3 regions of the Rhizobium sp. NLR8a genome follow, and region 2 is predicted to be linked to each of the others. Evidence: predicted binding sites of a transcription regulator. Region 2 holds the regulator's gene; each other region holds the start of a gene.
What was found. Region 2 encodes LexA, which represses DNA repair genes until DNA is damaged. Its sites were predicted from a motif close to TGTTCNNNNTGTGTTCNG; they were not measured.
Positions count from the first base shown of each region.

Region 1: a site for LexA is predicted at 4,664-4,681, ahead of HJC04_RS02220 (ImuA family protein). Genes of this name have one in related genera too.
Region 3: a site for LexA is predicted at 1,751-1,768, ahead of dnaE (DNA polymerase III subunit alpha). Genes of this name have one in related genera too.

Region 1 covers NZ_JABDWI010000001.1:479,643-487,166, forward strand. Annotated here, with positions in the region: gene HJC04_RS02210 (error-prone DNA polymerase) at 1-2,422, opposite strand, end outside; gene HJC04_RS02215 (DNA polymerase Y family protein) at 2,419-3,930, opposite strand; gene HJC04_RS02220 (ImuA family protein) at 3,851-4,603, opposite strand; gene ligD (non-homologous end-joining DNA ligase) at 4,886-5,950, shown strand; gene HJC04_RS02230 (SOS response-associated peptidase) at 6,012-6,785, shown strand; gene HJC04_RS02235 (hypothetical protein) at 7,079-7,405, opposite strand.
Region 2 covers NZ_JABDWI010000007.1:207,322-214,845, reverse strand. Annotated here, with positions in the region: gene pdhA (pyruvate dehydrogenase (acetyl-transferring) E1 component subunit alpha) at 1-623, opposite strand, end outside; gene HJC04_RS15355 (septum formation initiator family protein) at 769-1,089, opposite strand; gene eno (phosphopyruvate hydratase) at 1,225-2,499, opposite strand; gene kdsA (3-deoxy-8-phosphooctulonate synthase) at 2,641-3,486, opposite strand; gene HJC04_RS15340 (VOC family protein) at 3,483-4,379, opposite strand; gene lexA (transcriptional repressor LexA) at 4,575-5,294, shown strand; gene HJC04_RS15330 (ComEC/Rec2 family competence protein) at 5,275-7,524, opposite strand, start outside.
Region 3 covers NZ_JABDWI010000015.1:110,781-118,304, reverse strand. Annotated here, with positions in the region: gene HJC04_RS26260 (lipoprotein-releasing ABC transporter permease subunit) at 1-323, shown strand, start outside; gene HJC04_RS26255 (ABC transporter ATP-binding protein) at 338-1,021, shown strand; gene HJC04_RS26250 (DUF5680 domain-containing protein) at 1,027-1,491, opposite strand; gene dnaE (DNA polymerase III subunit alpha) at 2,006-5,503, shown strand; gene HJC04_RS26240 (L,D-transpeptidase family protein) at 5,560-6,816, opposite strand; gene HJC04_RS26235 (DNA polymerase IV) at 7,042-7,524, opposite strand, start outside.

The sequences.
Region 1 (7,524 bases), on a different contig from region 2:
CCAGTCCACGCACCAGACGCATACCCAGGCGGACAGCATGGCGGCGCTCATCTCCCTCCAAAGGCTCGAGCGTGCAGTCCCAGCGAGAGCGGTTGATACAGACCGGCCGGATTTCCACACCGTGGTTGCGCGCGTCGCCGACGATTTGGGCGACCGCATAGAAACCCATGGGTTGGCTGTTGATCAAGGCCGCGCAGAACGCGTCGGCGTAATGGCATTTCACATAGCTTGAGGCGTAGGCGATAAGCGCAAAACTCGCGGCGTGGCTTTCGGGAAACCCGTAGGAACCGAAACCTTCGAGCTGCGAAAAGGTCTTTTCAGCAAACTCCGGCGAATATCCATTCTTCACCATGCCGGACACGAGCTTGTCCTTGAACTTTGAGACGCCGCCGGTGAACTTGAACGTGGCCATCGATTTACGAAGCTGATCTGCCTCGCCGCCGGTAAAGCCGGCGCAGACCATCGCCACCTTCATGGCCGATTCCTGGAAGAGAGGCACGCCGAGCGTCTTTCCAAGCACGGCTTCCAGTTCGGGCGTCGGATAAACGACCGGTTCCTTGCCTTCGCGACGGCGGAGGTACGGATGCACCATGTCGCCCTGAATTGGCCCGGGCCGGACGATCGCCACCTGGATGACGAGATCGTAGAAGGTCCGCGGCTTCAGCCGCGGCAACATCGCCATCTGGGCCCGGCTTTCGATCTGGAAGGTGCCGAGCGTGTCGGCCTTGCGGATCATCGCATAGGTCGCAGAGTCTTCCTGTTCGATGTTCGCCAGATCGATCGTTTCGCCCTTATGCGCTTCAATCAGCTTGAATGCTTTTGCCATGCAGGTCAGCATCCCCAACGCCAGAACATCGACCTTCATGAACTTCAGGGCTTCGACATCGTCCTTGTCCCATTCGATCACCTGCCGGTCGGCCATCGATGCCGGCTCGATGGGGACGAGAGCGTCGAGCCGATCATGCGTCAGCACGAAACCGCCGGGATGTTGGCCGAGATGCCGGGGGGCGCCCATCAGCTGCTGCGCAAGTTTCAGCGTCAGCGCGAGGCGACGATCATCGGGATTGAGGTTGAGTTCCCGCAGGTTCCGGTCGCTGACCAGCTCGGCGGACCAGGACCACATGCCCGATGACAGAGCCTTGATCATATCCTCCGGCAAACCGAGTGCCTTGCCGACATCACGGATCGCCCCTTTCGCACGATATCGTGTCACGGTCGCGCAGAGTGCCGCCTTCTGATGTGTGTAGGTCTTGTAGATCCACTGAATGACTTCCTCGCGGCGCTCGTGCTCGAAGTCGACGTCGATATCCGGCGGCTCGTCGCGCTCCTGGGAAACGAACCGCTCGAAAAGCAGGTCGTTCGTCTCCGGATCGATGGACGTGATGCCGAGGATGTAACAGACGGCCGAGTTGGCCGCAGATCCTCGCCCCTGGCAGAGAATGCCCTGGGAACGGGCATATCGGACGATCGAGAACACCGTCAGGAAGTAGGGGGCGTATTTCATTGTCCGGATGAGGTCGAGCTCATGGCGGACGATTTTCAGAACGTTGTCCGGCAGACCTTCCGGATACCGCGCAGGCGCGCATTCCCAGACATAATGCTCGAGAGACGCCTGCGCGTCCTTGCCTGGGACGATCGCCTCCTCAGGATATTGATAGGTCAGTTCCTCGAGCGAGAACCGGCAGCGATTGGCGATCTCAATCGTCCGGGCCAATGCTTCCGGGTAACGGGGAAACAGTCGCTGCATCTCTTCTGGCGGTTTGAGGAATCTATCCGCATGACGCTCCCTCTCGAAACCGACATCGTCGATCGTGGTTCTGGTGCGAATACAGGTGACGACGTCCTGAAGCTGACGGCGCGACGGTTCGTGGAAAAGAACGTCATTGGTCACAACGGTTTTCACCTTGAAGCGTGTGGCCAAATTTGACAGCTCGTGCAGCCGCATCTGGTCGTTCGGCCGCCGACGAAGGGAAAGGGCGAGATAGGCACGGTCACCGAACATCTCCGCCATCTTTCTGAGCTGCACAGCGCAGGTCTCGTCGGGCAGATCGGGCACTAAAATGCCGATCAGGCCTTCGGCATAGAGCGCGACGTCGTCGAGATGCAGGATGCAGTTGGCTTTGCCGCCCCTGCCCTTGCCGAGCGTCAGCAACCGGGTCAGTCGCGAATAGGCGGCACGATCGGTCGGATAGATCAGGATCGACATGCCGTCCTGCAGATCGAGACGGCAACCGACCACGAGGCGAACGCCTGTGGCGCGGGATGCCTCCAGCGCCCGGACGATACCGGCGAGCGAGTTTCTGTCGACGACACCGAGCGCCCCGATGCCGCGCTCCTTGGCGGTCGCAAACAGCTCATCCGCCGACGAAGCCCCGCGCAGGAATGAGAAATGTGTCGTGACCTGGAGCTCGGCATAGCTCATGCGAAGATCCCGTGGATGAACCAGCGGTGGCTTCCGGTTTCAGGATCGATGCCATCACCAGAGCGAAAGACCCAGAACCGTTCACCGCCCTCGTCTTCGATCACGAAATAGTCCCGCACCGCCTCCATCTCCGCGTCTCGTTGCCACCACTCGCCAAAAATCCGCTCAGGCCCATCGGCCCGTTTGACCTTCCTCCGCTTGCCGCGCCAGGTGATCGAGACCGGCGGGCGGTCCGGCAGCAATGCAATGGCCTCGATCAGCTCGGGATGCGCCAGCAGCCGGACCGGCCGGCGCCAATGGCTGACCCAGGTGACCTCGACCGGATCGGCCGCGGCGCTGATGCGCTGGACGGAGCGCTCGGGCACATCGGAGGCAAGCGGTGCCACCCGATAAACACGCTGGCCACGGTTGCCGTAAATATCGATCAGCGGCGTCACGTCCTTCACTTCCTCCTCGACCAACGAGGAGGATTTCTGGCGCTCCTCCAGCGGCTCGGCCATGACGGCGACCAGGGTGAGCTTCTCGATCCCGAAGCCGGGCTCGATCTTCTCCGTTCGATCGCGAAACAGCTTCGTCAGCCACGCGACATCGCGCACCGGCTTCACCGTGCCGGCGCGGATTGCCTGCCGCGTCCCGTCAACCTTTTCGACGATCAGGTCGGCGCGCCGAACACCAAGGCCGCGCCTCTGCAGCTCCTCGATCAGTTGTGCGACCAGACGGCCGACATATTTGTCGATGGTTTCGGCCGCACCGATTGGCTCGGCGAAGGCGCGGCTGACCTCGACGAGCTCGGCGGTGCGGATCGGATCGATCGGTTCGGAGAGGCGGCCGAACATCTGGTCCAGCCGCCGGCCTATCTCCGGACCGAAACGAAGCGTCAACGGCGCGCGCGGCGTGTTGGCCAATTCGCCGATCGTCTGGAAGCCAAGCGTGCGCAGATCGCTGACGATCTTCGACGGAAGGCGCAGCAACGATATCGGCAGCTGTTCGACGGCGCGGACGGTCTCACCTGAAGGCACGATGACCGTCTCGCGAGTGACGGCGCGGGCGCAGGCGTGTGCCGCCCCCCAGGTGTCGGCGATCGCGACACGTGAAGAAAGCTTCTTTGCCAGGAACTGATTGGAGATCTTGGTCACCATCGAAAGCTCGCCGCCCTGCAGGTGATCGGCACCCTCGGTATCCATGACGATCCCGTCGACGCCATCGACCGCGACGATCGGTGAGTAGAGCGTCAGTGCCCAAAGCGTGATCCGTTCAAGGGCTGCGGCATCCACTTCAGGATCCGCATCGACCAGCATCAGGCCGCGGAACAGTGCCTGTGCTTTCGCAGCCGGCATGCCGACATGAACGCCGGCTTTCCTGGCGGCGGCGTCGGCGGCCGATACCCAACGTTTCGAGCCGCTCCTGGCGATCACGGCGATCGCCTGTTCAGGCGGAATAGACGGGTCGGCGCGACGAATACGATCCGTCGGCAGATCCGGAAGATAGATCGAGACAACCCTTGTCATCGCACGCCCTCACGAGAAACTCAGCACATTCACCCGCTTTTACGCGCATCAATTCTAGCAACCATTGGGCGCTTCCAACGCCCGGCACTGGCAATTCCTCCGACGGCATGACGCTCACCCGCCACCGCGTGGTCGACGCCGTGGGCTGCCCGAAATCATTGGCCTCCGTCTGCCGTCGCCAGCGTCGAACGGCAAGCGCCATCGTGCCCGTTCGCTCGGCCGCCAGCTGCAACCGGCGCGAGCTGACCATCGGCAGGCGAACGAGTTCACCGACGACGGCGCCAAGGCCACCAAAGGACAGCCCCTCCTCCATATTGGCGAGCACGTCCTCTTCCTTGTCGGATTCGACGAAGATCACCCGGTCGGGGTGGAGTCCGACCTGGGCGAGCGCCGGAAAGAAGAGGTCGGGGCGCGTCAGGCACCAGACGATCGGGCCTTTCGTCCGCGCTGCTATCCCCGCCGCACAAAGGGCTGCCGCCGCACCATCCACCGTGCCCGACCCGCCGCCGGCAAATTCGTGCAGGGCGCCATAGGCCAGACCACCTCCCGGCAGGACCGCATCGATTTCCGGCACGCCGAAGGACAGAGAGCCAGCCTTTCTGGCGGACACGCCCTCAAGCGAGGCAATGCGCTCGCGCAGATCGGAAATCACCCTTTCACGGGCAGCAGTCATCGTTCACGGCTCCCTTCAAGGTCGTGTTGGCGGCCGACATCATGTCGATCAAAATGCGGATGTTCTCTTTCTGTTCCACACCCAAAAAAGAGTCAAGCAACCGCAGGAATGGGAATATTATCCTGAACATTAGAAATCAGCAGAATACCCATGAGAATCAGCCCAATAGCGGCCGGCGGATTTTTTTCCGAGCGTCTGCGGGCGCTAATCCCTTTGTGTGAATTGCGGGGACAAGTCGGTATCGCCACAGTGTCTTTAAGATTTTTCTGCTGAACTCCCGGCATGAAGAAGCCTCTGAGATCAAAACCCCTCCTTCGTGACGCTGAGGCCCCGATCCGTTCCCGGCCGCGAGGCAGGAGAAATCCCGCCCAACCACAGCTCCTGTTCGATCCCAGGCCTGAGCGCGTCGAGCCTGCGCTGGCGGAATTGAAGTCCCGTCCCCCAAAGGGAAACGAGTGGAGCTGGGAGCTGAAATGGGATGGCTATCGCCTTGCCGTTCATATCGGGCCGCAACGGATCAGGATCCTCACGCGTGGCGGACATGACTGGACTCATCGGTTTCCGGAAATCGCAGAGGCCGCCCGAGCGCTCGGGCCGGCTACGATGATCATCGATGGAGAGGCCGTCGTGCTCGACGCAGAGGACCGGCCGGATTTCGGGCTGCTGCAGCAATCGCTGGGCGCATCCGGCAAACAAGCTGGCAACCGTGCCTCTAATGCCATCCTTTATGCTTTCGATCTTATCTACCTTGATGGCCACGATTTACGCGGTGTCGAATACCGTTCACGCCGACACCTTCTCGAGGACACGTTGAACGGCGCAAAGAACGAGCAGGTCGGCGCTATTCGGCTATCGGAAACACTTGATGCCGAACCAGTTGTCCTGCTGGAGCAGATCTCCCGCCTCGGCCTGGAAGGCATCGTCGGCAAGCACCTCGATCGGCCCTATCGTTCCGGCCGGACCGGGGACTGGGTGAAAGTCAAATGCGTCCAGAGCGAGGCTTTCTTCATCGTCGGTTATGAGAGGTCGACGGCATCCCCTCTTGGCTTCGGCTCGTTGGTGCTCGCCGCCTACCGCGATGCCGACCTCGTCCACGTCGGAAGTGTCGGCACGGGCTTCAGTCAAGCCGAGGCCAACAAGTTGCGGAAGATGCTCGACACGCTGCGATGGAAGCGAAAGCAGCCACACCTGCCCTATTCAGGAAGCGCCGATATTGTCTGGGTCCAGCCGACGCTGATCGCCGAGATCGAGTTTCGCGCCTGGACGTCGGACGGGAAACTACGTCATCCATCCTACAAAGGCTTGCGAGAACGCCAGGACAATGCCGAGGTCTTCCGGCTCGACTAGCGAAATCAGCGCCATACGCTAGATTGGTCACCATTCGAGCTCGGCGGAGTAGATGTCTAGCATGTGCAACCTTTATCGCATGGAAGACAAGGACTGGGTTGCGAAGTGGGCCCAGGACGCTGAAAGCCTCATCAACCTTATGCCGGCCTACCAGATGAACCCCGATCAGATGGGGCCGATCGTCCGCAACACCGCCGACGGCAAGACGCAACTGGTCCATGCGCGCTGGGGACTGCCCTCCCCGCGCTTCGCGCTTGAGAAGGCGGCCAAAATCAAGGCCGAGAAACTTGCGGCCAAGGGCAAGGCTTTCGATCCCCAGGAACTGATCCGCATGGAGGTCGACCGCGGAACGACCAACGTGCGCAAGCTCAGTTTTCCGCACTGGAAACGATGGTTTGGCGTCGAAAACAGATGCCTGGTTCCGGTCACCAGTTTCGCGGAACCGGATCCGGCCAGCCGGCAAGATGGCGGCAACGTGCCGAATGCCTGGTTCGCCCGCGACGAGCAGAAGTCGCTGATGTTCTTTGCCGGTCTGCATGTCCCGCAATGGCGGAGTGTCCGAAAGGTCAGGGACGGGCTGACCACCGATGATCTCTACGGATTCTTGACCACGGATCCCAACGACCTGGTGAAGCCGATCCATGAGAAGGCCATGCCGGTCCTGCTGCTGACGAAGGAAGAGACCGACACTTGGATGCGGGCGCCATGGGATGAGGCCAAGGAACTGGCCCGTCCACTACCCAACGACGCGCTGATCATCTCGTCCCGCGAACCATACGGATCCACGATTGTCTCGAAATCCGGAGAACCGGTGGGACAGGGCAGTCTCGTTTGAGGTCTGAACTCAGAGTTTGAATGTATCGGAAAACGAAAAGCCTGCCGCGGGAGGAGGTGCGGCAGGCTTCTCGAAATGTTGAACAACGGCTGGGAGGAGGAGTGCCGCTGTTCCGTCAGGCTCCCCTTGGGAGGAGGAGTGGGTCGCCTGAAACACGAAGCTCTGCGGGAGGAGGTGCATTGCTTCGTTGACCTCAAGATACCAGAGGCTGCCTCGGCCGCCAGCGCTCAAATCGCAGTGCAGCCTTGCACTTGCTGCAATGCAATATCGATCCTGAGCTGAATTTTCGACCATTATGGGCGAGAAGCAGCTTTCTCTGTCATAGGCTCGAAACCAAGAACAAACTCGATCACCTTGGCGGAAGACATTTCGCACGGCTTCAAGATCGACCCAGGTCCAGCCAATCGATAAAGGTTGAAGCTGACGATATCGGTTCCGCTAAGCTCCTCGCCATAGAGCCAGGTCCGTTTGCCATCCTGCGACCGCTTGACGGTCACGCCCCATGATCGATCACCAAAATGTCCGTCGACATAGCCGTCGGGCAACTTCGCAAGCGCGTCTTCGAACGTCGCCTGAACCGATGGAGGTGTTTTGCCGTCGGCACTCATGGCGCCAGGCATTGGTCGCAGATCCCGCAGCCATCGTCATCCATGCTCGAGGCCGGACGTAACCTACGACAGCACGGACATGTCTTCGCCTCCGAAGCACACTTCTCATCGCGGTCCGGCGGAAGAATTTC
Region 2 (7,524 bases):
GTGCCCATGGCGTAACGGTTGTTTTCGACGATATAGACGATCGGCAGCTTCCAGAGCGCCGCCATGTTGAAGCTCTCGTAGACCTGGCCCTGGTTGGCAGCGCCGTCGCCAAAATAGGCGATGGCGACATTGCCGTTGCCGCGGTAGTGGTTTGCAAAAGCAAGCCCCGTTCCGAGCGAAACCTGGGCGCCGACGATGCCGTGACCGCCGTAGAAATGCTTCTCTTTCGAGAACATGTGCATCGAGCCGCCCTTCCCGTGGGAATAGCCGCTGCGGCGCCCGGTCAGCTCCGCCATGACGCCGCGCGCCTCCATGCCGGTTGCCAGCATATGGCCGTGGTCGCGATAGGCGGTGATGACCTGATCGCCTTCCTTCTGTGCCATCTGCATGCCGACAACGACGGCTTCCTGACCGATATAGAGATGACAAAAGCCGCCGATGAAGCCCATGCCGTAAAGCTGACCGGCCTTCTCCTCGAAGCGGCGGATCAGTAGCATCTCGCGATAGGCCTTGAGTTCCTCATCCCGATCGAAGTCGGCTACCGGGCCTCCATTCGATGCTTTGGCTGCTGGTTTTGCTGCAGTTTTGCGGCTGGAAACGGTCGCGGTCTTTCGCGGCGCCATTCAACCCTCCCTATGGGTTTGTCGTTTCTCGGTGGCGCGTACCATAGGGAAGAAATATGACCACAGCAATGCCATAATTGCATGGCTCGTATTCGTCGCTAAATCATTGAAAACAAATCGGGAATTCCAATTAACCCGATTTCGGTTAATTGGAATAATGGTTGAAAATGACGATCTCGTCCGCGCGCGACATATTCAGCTGATATCGCGCCTTTTCGTCCAACATATCCTTGTCGAGCGAGCCATCACTCAGCAGCGCGACCTGGCTTTCCAGATGTTCGCGCTTCGCCTTAAGGACGGCAAGCTCCCTTTCGCGCGCGACGCGCTGACGCTCGAACGTCTCCGTCGCCCGCAGGCCATAATCGCCATGGATGCAATGATAACCGAAATAGGAAAGGAAGGCGACCGTCATGGCCGGAATGACGAAGCGGCCGAGCTTTCTCTTCTTATGATGCTTTGTCCACATACACGCATGCTCTTGAACGCATTACCAATTCGCTCAGCATAACGCGCAGAGATTAACCGTTCATTGACCGTAGAAAGCGCGCACGAAAAAACCCGCGCCGGGTGGCGCGGGTCGAGCCGTTGAAAATCGGAACGATCAGCCTTTGATGATCGAGCGGCCGGCATACTGGGCCTGGGGGCCGAGGCCTTCCTCGATGCGGATCAGCTGATTGTACTTGGCGAGACGGTCGGAACGCGACAGCGAACCGGTCTTGATCTGGCCGCAGTTGGTGGCAACGGCAAGATCGGCGATGGTCGAATCTTCGGTTTCGCCGGAGCGGTGCGACATGACCGCGGTATAGGCCGCCTTATGCGCCGTGTTGACGGCGTCGAGGGTTTCCGTCAGCGAGCCGATCTGGTTGACCTTGACGAGGATCGAGTTGGCGACGCCCATGCGGATGCCGTCGCGAAGGCGGGCGGAGTTGGTGACGAAGAGATCGTCGCCGACGAGCTGGGTCTTCTTGCCGATCAGATCGGTCAGCGCCTTCCAGCCGTCCCAGTCGTCCTCGGCCATGCCGTCCTCGATCGAGATGATCGGGTATTTGCCGGCGAGCTCGGCGAGATATTCGGCCATGGCGCCCGATTCGAGCGTACGGCCTTCCCCTTCGAGAACATACTTGCCGTCCTTGAAGAATTCCGTCGAGGCGCAGTCGAGGCCGAGGCACATGTCGTCGCCCGGCTTGTAGCCGGCTTTCTCGATCGACTTCATGATGAAATCCAGGGCTTCGGGCGCGCTCTTCAGGCCGGGGGCGAAGCCGCCTTCGTCACCGACATTGGTGTTGTGGCCCTGCGCGGCAAGCTCCTTTCGAAGCGTATGGAAGACTTCCGACCCCATACGCACGGCGTCGGCGATCGAATCGGCGCCGACCGGCAGGATCATGAATTCCTGGAAGTCGATCGGATTGTCGGCATGGGCGCCGCCGTTGATGATGTTCATCATCGGCACCGGCAGGAGGCTGGCGGAAGCGCCGCCGACGTAGCGGTAAAGCGGCAGGCCGGATGCCTGGGCGGCAGCCTTGGCGACGGCGAGCGAGACGCCGAGGATGGCGTTGGCGCCGAGGCGCGACTTGTTCGGCGTGCCGTCGAGCTCGATCATGATGTTGTCGATCTGAATCTGGTTTTCGGCGTCGATGCCGCCGATCGCGTCGAAGATCTCGGTGTTGGCGGCCTCGACCGCCTTTTCGACGCCCTTGCCGAGATAGCGCTTGCCGCCGTCGCGCAGCTCGACCGCCTCATGCGCGCCCGTCGAGGCGCCCGAGGGAACGGCCGCGCGGCCCATGCTGCCGTCTTCGAGATAGACGTCGACTTCGACGGTGGGGTTGCCACGGCTATCGAGGATCTCGCGGGCGATGATATCGGTGATTGCAGTCATGGGTTCTTCCTGCTCGGTGGGTGATAAGTCGTTCGAAGCCTGTCATAATCGAAGGCGTGCAAATTACAATGCCGCAATTTCCGGCCTCCGAACCAGCATTCCGTCGTGGCCTAAACCACGAACATGTCAGCTTGTTGAACGTCAGGACTTGGCGATCGCATCGAAGGCAAGCAGCTTCTCGAGCAGTCGCGGCATGTCCTTGAGATAAACCATATTCGGGCCATCGGACGGCGCGTTGTCGGGGTCCTGATGGGTTTCGAGGAAGACGCCGGCAATTCCCGTCGCCACTGCCGCGCGCGCCAGCGTTTCCACGAACTCGCGCTGGCCGCCGGAGGAATCGCCCTGCCCGCCCGGCTGAGCGACGGAATGCGTCGCGTCGAAGATGACGGGAGCGCCCATCGCCGCCATAATCGGCAGCGAGCGCATGTCGGAGACCAGCGTATTGTAGCCGAAGGAAGCGCCACGCTCGCACAAGAGCACATTCGGATTGCCGCTGGCGTTGAGCTTCTTCAGGACGTTCTTCATGTCCCAGGGGGCGAGGAACTGGCCCTTCTTGACATTGACGGCACGGCCGGTCCTTGCGGCGGCGATCAGTAGGTCGGTCTGACGGCAGAGGAAGGCCGGGATCTGCAGGACATCGACCACCTTGGCCACCTCGGCGCATTGCTCGGCCGTATGGACGTCGGTTATGACCGGAAAGCCGAATTCCTTCTTGAGGTCGGCAAAGACCTCCATGCCCTTTTCCAGGCCGATGCCGCGCTCGGCCGAGAGCGAGGTGCGGTTGGCCTTGTCGAAGGAGCTTTTGTAGACAAGACCCATGCCAAGCTTTGCGCAAAGCTCCTTCAGCGTGCCGGCGACCATGAAGGCGTGGTCCCGGTTCTCCATCTGACAGGGGCCGGCAATCAGCGACAGGCGGGCGGTATTGGAAAAGGTGACCTGACCTTCGCCTTCGCCGATCCTGACTTCGGAATTCGTGTCGGTGCTCATCGTGTTTCCTCGAAGGCGAAGAGCGCACCCTGCCCGGGCGTAGACTTCACCAGAATGCGATTGTTCTTGCGCGTGAATGTGATCCCGTTAGCACCCAAATGCGCTTCTGTCACGGCAAGATCGGCGACGGTGAAGAGGATTACCCGGCCGCGCAGACCACGATCGGCGGATGAGACGGCAAGCTCGAAATAGGCCTCCAGCCCTTCGGGCGTCATCAGGCTGATCTTCGCATTTGATGCCGCGATATTCACGCCGAAACCGGTTTTCTCCGCCGCCGCCTGCCCTATCGCAAGCCCGACGAAGGCGGCGAATGCCGCCGGGTCCGGCGCACAAAGCGCGATCTCGGCAATGCCGATCACGCCATTGGCATGCGTCTCCAGCGCGGCGCGATCTGTCGGGAAGGAATTGATGCGCTGGCAGGTAAAGAGAAAGAAATCGGGTGCGCGCAGATCAGCTGCAAAGGCCAGCTTGAAGCTGCCGACGGTCTCCGAACCATCCGGCATCCGCATCGGCCGGCTGAATTGCAACATCTCGCCGGCGCTCGCGCCGTTGCTGACGAAGCGCTTATGATCGAGGCCGGCATCCTCGCTGAGGAAGGCCAGCGCAGACAATCCCTCCTCGCCGCAGCGGAAGCGGAAGGCGCGATTGCGGGCGATGAAGACATTGCCGTGGCGGGCCGCTGCCTCGCTCTCCTCGACGCTCGCCACGCCAAGCGGCTCCAGATAGGTCTTGTCGGCGAAAAAGACGCAGGCATTCTCCGTTCCGAAGGGATGGCGCCCATCGGCGGCGACGGTGAAACCGAGCTTGCCGAGCCTCTCACGCGCCAGATCGATATTGACCACCGGCAGCACGACGTGATCCAGCGGATGCGACTTGGCGGAATGCGCGTTCATGATATCCTCCTGAAAGGGGCAAAGATGTGCGACAGCCCCTCCCCGAATGCAAGCGATGTGCGCCAATCCCGTCGAATGAAATTAAAAATCTCGACGAGTTGGCCCGAAGTTTTACGGAAATTTAGCTACTTGCGGAACACATATGGAACATATAGTGTCTGTTCTGGATTTGTTTCAATCAGGGGTCTGACGTCGATGCTCACGCGCAAACAACAGGAGCTTCTCCTTTTCATTCATGAGCGCATGAAGGAATCCGGCGTCCCTCCCTCCTTCGACGAAATGAAGGATGCCCTGGATCTCGCCTCGAAATCCGGCATTCACCGCCTGATCACGGCGCTCGAGGAGCGCGGCTTCATTCGCCGCCTACCGAATCGCGCCCGGGCGCTTGAAGTGATCAAGCTTCCGGAGGCCTATAACCCCAGCCTGCAACAGCGCCGCGGTTTTTCGCCGAGCGTCATCGAGGGCAGCCTCGGCAAACCCCAGCCGGTCGCCGCCCCCGCTGCCGCAAAGCCGGTCGCCGACAACGGCAACTCTGTCTCCGTGCCGGTCATGGGAAGAATCGCCGCCGGCGTTCCGATCTCGGCGATCCAGAACAACACGCATGACATCGTCATTCCCGCGGACATGCTTGGCTCCGGTGAGCACTACGCGCTGGAGGTCAAGGGCGATTCGATGATCGACGCCGGCATCTTCGACGGCGACACCGTGATCATCCGCAACGGCAGCACCGCAAGTCCCGGCGACATCGTCGTTGCCCTCGTCGACGACGAGGAAGCAACGCTGAAACGCTTCCGCCGGAAGGGCGCCTCGATCGCGTTGGAAGCCGCCAACCCGGCTTACGAGACCCGGATTTTCGGGCCGGACCGCGTCAAGGTGCAGGGCAAGCTCGTCGGCCTCATTCGCCGTTATCACTGACAGCAGCCGGACCGGATTCGGTAAAACTGTCTTTGCGCCAATCATAGGCGCGATGGCGCATCCATGGCCGCGATAGCGCCTCGAATGCGGTTGCGACCTGCAGGCCGGCATCGGCGAAGCGCAATTCGACGGAACCGGTCCTGCGGAGCGTCTCGCCGGTGAAGAGCGTCCCGCCTGAACGGCAGCTGTTGAAACGCAGGCGGACCGAGGTCACGACGATATCGGCCGTATCGCAGGCCGGGCCGAGATAGGCGGCATTGTCGATGACGGTGACGATATGGCCATTGCCGAGTCGTGATGTGCACCACGCCTTCTTGACGCAGGAAAACCGGTTTGCTTCACCGCCTGCTGCGGCTGCCCGCATCGCTGCGCTCGCTTCGTTCTGCTGATCGCGGGAAAGCCTGACTCGGCGGTCTTCTCCTTCCGGCGGGATAGCCGGACCATCCAGCATCTTCGGTGGAACATGTGTCGGCAGGACCAGCGCTCGCTGCCACTGGTCGAAGATGAAATCCGGCGGGTTTTCACGGTTGGACGCGATTGCCTCAGCCGCAACGACCGCAACCAGACCACCATCCTCCGAAATCACCAGATCCGGCGGGCGGGGAGCCGGCAGCAGCAGTACGGTGAGTGTCGAGACGGCGATGATGGATGTGCCGACATGGCGCAGCCGGGTGCGCAGCAGCGTCAGCAGCAGAAAGCCTGCCACCGCCACTGCGAAATACCAGGCGGGCAAGCGGCCGATGCCGATATCGCCGCCCCAGCCGGACACCGTCTTGGCAACCGCAATCACCAGATCGAGGCCGAATCCGACCACCGTCCAGAGCGGAGCATCCAGCCCGAAGGGCATGAGCAGCATCGCCAGCAGCCCGGCCGGCATGACGATGAAGGAGATGATCGGCATCGTCGCAAGGTTTGCCGGCAGGCCGTAAGCCGTCAGGCGATGAAAATGCTCGATCGAAAACAGGGCGGTGGAAAAACCGCCGATCAGCGAGGTCAGGAAGACGCCGCCGAAGAAACCGGCGACGACAACCACCGGCCTGATGATCGGCAATTTCAGGAAAGCGTTTTCACGGACACGCCTGTCCTTCCACAGCTGATAGCCCGATACCAAAGCCAATGTCGCGGCAAAGGACATCTGAAAGCTCGGTCCCAATACTTCCGAAGGTGAAATGGCGATGATGATGAGCGCAGAGAGAACGACATTGCGCAGGCTGATCGACGGCCGATCGAAGAAGACGGCAATCAGCATGATGGTCATCATGATAAAAGCGCGCTCGGCCGAAACCCCGAAACCGGAGATCAGGTAATAGGCGGTGACGGCCATGAGCGCACCGGCGGCGGCGATCTTCTTTGTCGGATAGGCTTGGGCGACGCCGGGAAAGAGGCAGAGCAGCATGCGGAAGCCGACGAAGAAGATGCCGGCCGACAGCGCCATGTTGAGGCCCGAGATCGCGACGATATGGGCAAGGCCGGACTGGCGCAGCGCCTCCGTCGTCGTCTTCGAGATGGCGCGCCGTTCATCCGTCACCAGAGCAGCGGCAAAAGCGCCGGTATCGCCGGGCAGGATCGATCTTATGCGGTCGCCGATGCTGCTGCGCAGCCGGTAGAGCCATTCGAGCAGAGCGTCCGACGTCGAGCTGGCCGCCTGCGGGCCTGCCTCCAAGTCGAGTTTCTCCGGCGCACCATAGAAGAAACCGTTGGCACCGATGCCGTCGAAATAGGCACCGAAGGAGAAATCGTTGAGCGCGGGAAGTGCGGGGCCCGCCGGCGGTGTCAGCCGTGCCTTGCCGGTGATGATGTCGCCGATTTCGAAAGGCGCATCGGCGCCCCGGACGATCGCGGTGATGCGTCTCGGCGGCCGTTTCAGCTCCGGAGCCTCGGTGCCTGTGACGGCAAGAATGTAGCGCCAGCGCCCGCGGCCGTCCCCTTCCCGCCGTTCGACACGGCCGGTCACCGTCGTCGTCACGGATGAATCGAGGATCACCGTCGAAGCCCGCCAGCTCTCAAACTGAGCCGAGAGCATGCCGCCGGCGAAAAGTGCCAGCGCCATCAAACTTGCGCGCAAGGCCGGCCGGCTGGGACCGGTGAGGAAAACCGCGGCCGCCGACACCAGCAAGCAGAGCAGCGATGGAACGAGGGGCAAATCCGATGCCGCAAGAAACCAGAAGGCCGAGCCGGCTCCGAGGAAGACCGGCGAGAACAGCAGCATTCGGCCATAATCGGCCTCTTC
Region 3 (7,524 bases), on a different contig from region 2:
TGGGCGCCAGCGCCGGCGCCATCATGCGCATCTTCTTCATGACCGGGGCGGCGATCGGCATCGTCGGTACTCTTGCCGGTGTGCTGCTCGGCGTTCTCGTCTGCGTCAATATCGAATCCATCCGCCAGTTCTTCTCCTGGATATCCGGCACCGTGATTTTCAATCCCCAGGTCTATTTCCTCAGCCAGCTGCCGGCCGAGATGGATATCAGCGAAACGATCTCGGTGGTCGTCATGGCGCTCAGCCTCTCCTTCATCGCCACCATCTTCCCGGCATGGCGCGCCTCCAGGCTCGATCCGGTGCAGGCCCTGCGCTACGAATAAGGAATGCCGCATTCATGAACCGCAACGTCGTCCTCAAGCTTACCGGCGTCGAGCGCCATTACGGGCAGGGTGATACGCTGCTCACGATCTTGAAGGGAGCAGATTTCTCGCTGTCGAAAGGGGAGATCGTCGCCCTCGTCGCCCCCTCCGGCACGGGCAAGTCGACGCTGCTGCATGTGGCAGGCCTGCTCGAGCATCCGGATGGCGGCGAAGTCACCATCAACGGCCATGCCTGTGACGGTCTTTCCGACGAGAAGCGCACGGCGATCCGCCGCCGCGAGATCGGCTTCGTCTACCAGTTCCACCATCTCCTGCCGGAATTTTCGGCGCTTGAGAACATCATGATGCCGCAGCTGATCGCCGGTCTGTCCTGGAAGGAAGCCCAGGAGCGAGCTGGTCAGCTCCTCGACTATATGCGCATCGGCCATCGCGGTTCGCATCGCCCGGCCGAGCTTTCAGGAGGCGAACAGCAGCGTGTCGCGATCGCCCGCGCCGTCGCCAATGCGCCGACGCTGCTTCTTGCCGACGAGCCGACCGGCAATCTGGATCCGGAAACGGCAAGCTACGTCTTCGATGCGCTGGAGGCGCTGGTGCGCCAATCTGGCCTTGCTGCCCTCATCGCCACTCACAATCACGAACTCGCCGGCCGCATGGATCGGCGCGTCACGATCTCCGATGGCAAGGTCGTCGACTTCTAGCTCGACTACGGGACGACCAGCCCGCCGCGGTAATCGAGCACATAAGCCTTCCGCCCGGCGACCATGATGCATTCATGGCCACTGAATCGCTCGCAGCCGCCTTCGCTGCGGTCGACATAGCGGCCGAACGGATGATCGAATTCCATTCCGCCGAGAAAGCGGCCCTCCCGATACATTGCCGACAGCGCCGCCTTGATCACGGTCCCGGCGGCTCTGCCGTCGATGAGATCGGACGCGACGACGCAGCCGAAATAATTCATCGCCCAGACGGGTTCGCCGGTAAACCAAACCACTTCCTGTCCGGCGAAATCGGTGCCGCCGAAATAGCTGTCCAGATAACGCCAGTCGCCGCTGAAGTAGCCGATATCATGGGCACCCGGTCGGCAGGGCGGGCGAGGCACACCGCCGCCGACATAGGTCGCGGCTTTCGCCTCTACGATGAAGTCGTTCAGCACCGCGGTGTCGAGCATGATCATCTTCCTCCCTGTCTCATCTGATACGGAAATAGCAGAAGACAGAGAACATAAGAAGTACAAAAGGCCGAGCATTGCTCGATCGCCTTGGGGCAGGTGCATCAGACATCGGATGCGCTGTATGGATCCGTTCGGCAGGCGATGTCGGGCCGGTCGCGCGGAGCATGTTCAAAGCCAGCGCTGAAGCTGTTCGATTCGCAGCACGGAACCCGCATCTTTCAAACGCAAGCGCGAAGGAAAAGATTCCTGTTGACATCGGAACATAGATGGAACAAAGTGAAAACATAACGAGTAAAGGAGAGCCAGATGACTGACATGATCCGTGATATCGCAGCATTCACCTCCATCGCAATGTTCGTTGCCAGCTTCTCGCTTATCGTCATCGCGATCTAAAGTTTTCAGGGGATCGCATGGCAGTCATGCGGTTCACACGCTGGTCTTCTTCTGGACATCATCGCCCTCAATGCCGACAATGCATCCGATTCATTTCGGCTGATTGGGAAGGCATATCATGGCGGAGACGGAAAAGGGTTCAATGGGTGAGGCGACCGGCGGCACGCCGGGCTTCATCCACCTGAGGGTCCACTCCGCCTATTCGCTTCTTGAGGGCGCGCTGCCTCTGAAGAAGATCCTCTACAAGGCGACCGGCGACAGTCAGCCGGCGATCGCCATTACCGACACCAATAATCTCTTCGTCGCCCTTGAATTCTCCCAGAAGGCAATGGACGAGGGCCTGCAGCCGATCATCGGCTGCCAGGTCTCGATCGACATGGAAGACGGATTGGAAAGCGAAAAGCGCGGCGGTCAGCCGGCCCTGATCAAGCTGCCGTCGATCGTTCTTCTTGCCGCGACGGAGGCTGGTTACGAAAGGCTGGTCGATCTCGTCAGCCGCGCCTATCTCGGCGGCGATAGCAACCAGGCCATTCATATCAGAGCTTCCTGGCTGGAAGAGGCAGGCACGGAAGGGCTGATCGCCTTGACCGGCGCGGTGACCGGGCCGGTCGACGCGGCTGTCAGGGAAGGTCACCACGCCCAGGCGGAAGCCCGGCTGCTCACGCTGAAGCGTCTCTTCGGCGACAGACTCTATGTCGAGCTGCAGCGGCACGGCACCTACGACAGGCGGCACGAACAGAAGATCGTCAGGCTTGCTTACACGCATGACCTGCCGCTCGTCGCCACCAACGAAGCCTTCTTTCCGACCCGCGACGATTACGACGCCCATGATGCGCTGATGGCGGTTGCGCATAACGCCATCGTCTCCGACGATAGCCGTTTTCGCCTGACTCCGGATCACTACCTGAAGAGCCGGGCCGAGATGGCCAAGCTCTTTTCCGACCTGCCGGAAGCGCTTGAGAACACAATCGAGATCGCCAGGCGCTGCTCCTTCGTGCTGAAAACGCGAAAGCCGATTCTGCCGCGTTTCACGGGCGCCACCGACGATGCCGAGGAGGCGGAACGCGCCGAGGCAGGCGAATTGCGCCGCCAGGCAGTGGAAGGGCTGGACATGCGGCTTTCGACCCTCGGCATGTCGCCCGGTTACGAGGAAAAGGATTATCGCGAGCGGCTGGAATTCGAGCTCGGCGTCATCGAGCGCATGCGCTTCCCAGGTTACTTCCTGATCGTTTCCGACTTCATCAAATGGGCCAAGCAACATGATATTCCCGTCGGTCCCGGTCGTGGCTCGGGCGCGGGTTCGCTGGTCGCCTATGCCTTGACGATCACCGACGTCGATCCGCTCAGGTTTTCGCTGCTGTTCGAGCGCTTCCTCAATCCGGAACGCGTCTCGATGCCTGACTTCGACATCGACTTCTGCCAGGACCGCCGCGAAGAGGTGATCCGCTACGTCCAGGCGAAATATGGCCGCGAGCAGGTGGCGCAGATCATCACCTTCGGTTCACTGCAGGCGCGCGCCGCCCTTCGCGACGTCGGACGCGTGCTGGAAATGCCTTACGGCCAGGTCGACAAAATCTGCAAACTCGTGCCGAACAATCCCGCCAATCCGACGCCACTCTCAAAGGCGATCGAAGAGGAGCCGAAGCTGCAGGAGGAGGCGGCGAAAGAACCGGTGGTGGCGCGTTTGCTCGACATCGCCCAGAAGATCGAAGGGCTTTATCGCCACGCCTCGACGCATGCCGCCGGCATCGTCATCGGCGACCGGCCGCTGTCCAAGCTGGTGCCGATGTATCGCGATCCGCGCTCCGACATGCCGGTTACCCAGTTCAACATGAAGTGGGTGGAGCAGGCCGGCCTCGTCAAATTCGACTTCCTCGGTCTGAAGACACTGACTGTGCTGAAGGTCGCCGTCGATTTCGTCGCCAAGCGCGGCATCAAAGTCGATCTTGCGGCCATTCCTCTCGACGACAAGCCGACCTACGAGATGCTGTCGCGCGGCGAGACGGTTGGCGTGTTCCAGGTGGAAAGTGCCGGCATGCGCAAGGCGCTGATCGGCATGAAGCCGGACTGCATCGAGGATATCATCGCGCTGGTGGCGCTTTACCGCCCGGGCCCGATGGAGAACATCCCGACCTACAATGCCCGCAAGCACGGCGACGAAGAGCTGGAATCGATCCATCCGATGATCGACCACCTGCTCAAGGAAACGCAGGGCGTCATTGTCTACCAGGAACAGGTGATGCAGATCGCCCAGGTCCTGTCGGGCTATTCGCTTGGCGAAGCCGACCTTCTGCGCCGCGCCATGGGTAAAAAGATCAAGGCGGAGATGGACCAGCAGCGGGAACGCTTCGTCGTCGGCGCCGTCAAGAACGGCGTATCCAAGCCGCAAGCCGACAACATCTTCGAACTCCTGGCGAAGTTCGCAAACTACGGCTTCAACAAGTCGCACGCCGCCGCCTACGCCATCGTCTCCTACCAGACGGCCTACATGAAGGCGCACTATCCGGTCGAATTCCTCGCCGCCTCGATGACGCTCGACATGTCCAACACGGAAAAGGTCAATGATTTCCGACAGGACGCCAAGCGGCTCGGCATCGAGGTGATCGCGCCTTCGGTGCAGACCTCCTTCCGCCATTTCGAGACCGGCGACAATCGTATCTACTATGCGCTGGCTGCCCTCAAAGGGGTCGGCGAATCCGCCGTCGACCACATCGTCGAGATGCGTGGCGACAAGCCTTTTGCCAGCATCGAGGATTTCTGCCTGCGCATCGATCCGCGCCAAGTGAACCGCCGCGTGCTCGAAAGCCTGATCTATGCCGGCGCCTTCGATTGTTTTGGCACGGACCGCGCCCAGCTGGCCGCCGGCCTCGACCGCATCCTCGGTTATGCCCAGCGCGCCCAGGAAAACAAGCTGAGCGGTCAATCGGACATTTTTGGCAGCGCACTAAACTCAGGTCCGGAGAAGATCTCCTTGCCGCCCTATTCACCCTGGCTGGCATCGGAGCGTCTGCTCAAGGAATTCCAGGTGCTGGGCTTCTATCTGACGGCCCACCCGCTCGATTCCTACAACAACATCCTGCAGAAGATGCGTGTGCAGACCTTTGCCGAGTTTTCTCAGGCGATTAAGCAGGGGGCTGCCAATGCGCGCCTTGCCGGAACCGTCATCTCCAAGCAGGAGCGCAAGACCCGCACCGGCAACAAGATGGGCATCATCGTCTTTTCTGATTCCTCGGGCCAGTTCGAGGCGGTGCTGTTTTCGGAGATGCTGAACCAGTATCGCGACGTGCTCGAGTCCGGGAAATCCTTCCTGCTGACCGCGACCGGTGAGGAGCGGCCGGAGGGCATCGGTCTGCGTATCCAGACGATCCAGTCGCTGGAGGAAAAGTCGCTCCAGATGCAGAAGGCGCTGCGCGTCTATATCAGAGATTCCGGGCCGCTGAAGATGGTCGCCGGCCATCTGAACGCCAAGGGCGACGGTCTCGTTTCCTTCATCGTCATCAAGGAGGACGGCAAACGCGAGGTGGAAGTGGCGCTGTCGGAGAAATACCGCATCACTCCGGAGATTGCTGCCGCTCTTCGCGCCGCGCCCGGCGTCGTCGACGTCGAGCTTGTCTGATCAACCCAGTTGATCGTGATCAACCCGGTCGATCGTAATCAGCCCGGTTGATCTCATCACCCACGGGTGATCGTGATGAAATCCGTGCCCTCACCGGTTTCGCGACCAAGGCCGGTATCGGAGATCGTCAACGTCGAGCCGGGCGCGATCAGCGCGTCGATCCTGCGGCGTGTTTCGTCGGGGATCGTGATGCGGCTCAGCGAACGGGCGATCGGCCTGCCTGTGACGATCGAACTTTCCTGATTGGTGATCCCGAGCCGCTTCATCGTCTCGCGGGAGAGATTGTTCTCGAGCGTGATGCCCAGCCAATCCGCCGTGCCGGCATGTTCATCGACGGCATGCAGCGTGAAGAAATGCGTGCCGAGTGCTAAGTCCGGATCGGCGATCGTCACCGGGGCCTCGAAGATCGGCCTGAAGGCCTGACGCACCATGATGACGCCGTTCGGCGGTTCACCCTTGCCGGCGGCGGAATAGACCGATGTGAGAAGTCTGTCGGAGACCAGGCTCCTGTCGCCGGCAAATTCCACCGGCCGCAGCATCTTGAAGGCGTTGATCGCCTGCACGGTCGACGGACCGAGCAGGCCGTCCGGACCGCCGGCGGAAAAGCCGAGCTGATTGAGTAGCGTCTGGATGTCGATCACCGTCTCGCGCAGCGTGCGCCGCGTGACGAGCATGCTGATCGGTTCGGACGGCGGCTCGGCTTCGGGCGCCGTAATCGACGGATTTGCCGGCATTGGCATCGCCGCGGTATCGTTCATCGCCACCTGCACCGGTGTCCCGGCGCTGTCGGGCATCGAGGGCCGCAGTTCGACATCCGAAAGCAGCGGCATCGCTGCCGGCGCATCGGGGCGGAAAAGGTTCGGATGGTCGATCGGTTGCGGCACCAATTCGTCGTCGCTGATGATGACGGGAATGCCGGGCTCGGTCATTCGGTAGAGCATTTTTGCGAAGGCGCCGGGCATGCGCACGCAGCCGTGCGAGGCCGGATAACGCGGAACGGAATTGGATTCGTGCAGCGCGATGCCGGACCATGTCAGCCGTTGCATGAACGGCATCGGGGCAGCCGAATAGAGGTTGGATTCGTGGTATTTCTGCTTTTCGAGCACCGAAAAAATGCCGCTCGGCGTCGTATGGCCGTCCTTGCCGGTCGAGACCTTCGAGGTTGCGACGACCTCGGTGCCGTCATAAACCACAAGCGACTGCTTGTTCTTCGAGACGAAGATCTGCAGCGTGCGTGCATCCGCGGCCAGAGCAGGGTGCACGAGTGCGGTGGCCGACAGCAAGCCGAGGCCGAAGACGAGACGCGAGAACATGATACCCAACCATACGCAATACTGGTACGCACATTACGGGACGAAGTTTAAGGAAGATTTTAACCCCCGGACTCGGCGGCTCGCCCGGACCGGTGCAGCGGTTCCGCTCTAACGACGCGCATAGGATAAAAGGCAAAGCATGTCGCATCATCAAAGTTTCAGCTGTCTGATTTAACGCATTCGTACGAATTTCGAATAGCCGCGCGCACTTTTGCGCGGGATGTTCTAGTGATCGCGCTTGCCGTTGCCGAAGGTGTAGCCGGTCTCGACTGTGTTCTTGCCGAACTTGTCGCGCAGCTTGTCCATCGCCGCTTCGGCCGCCGCCCGCCGGCCTGACTGCCGGTCGATGAGATCGGGCGGATCGGCGCGAGTGGCGTCGCCGAGATCGGTGACGCCGATGCCGATCAGGCGGAATTTCGCACCGTCCGTTTCCTTTTTGAGAAGCTCGAGCCCGATGCGGAAGATCCTGTCGGCAAGCTGAGTCGGGTCCTCGAGCTTGCGGTTGCGGGTGCGCGTCTTGAAGTCGGCGCTCTTCATCTTCAGCACCACAGTCTGGCCGGCGATATCGTTTTTCTTCAGCCGCCAGGAAACCTTTTCGGAAAGGTTGCGCAGGATCGGCACCAGATCGTCGTGCCGCGAGATGTCGTCGAAGAAGGTCGTTTCGGCCGAAACGCTCTTGGCGGAGTCGTTGAGATGCACCTCGCGGTC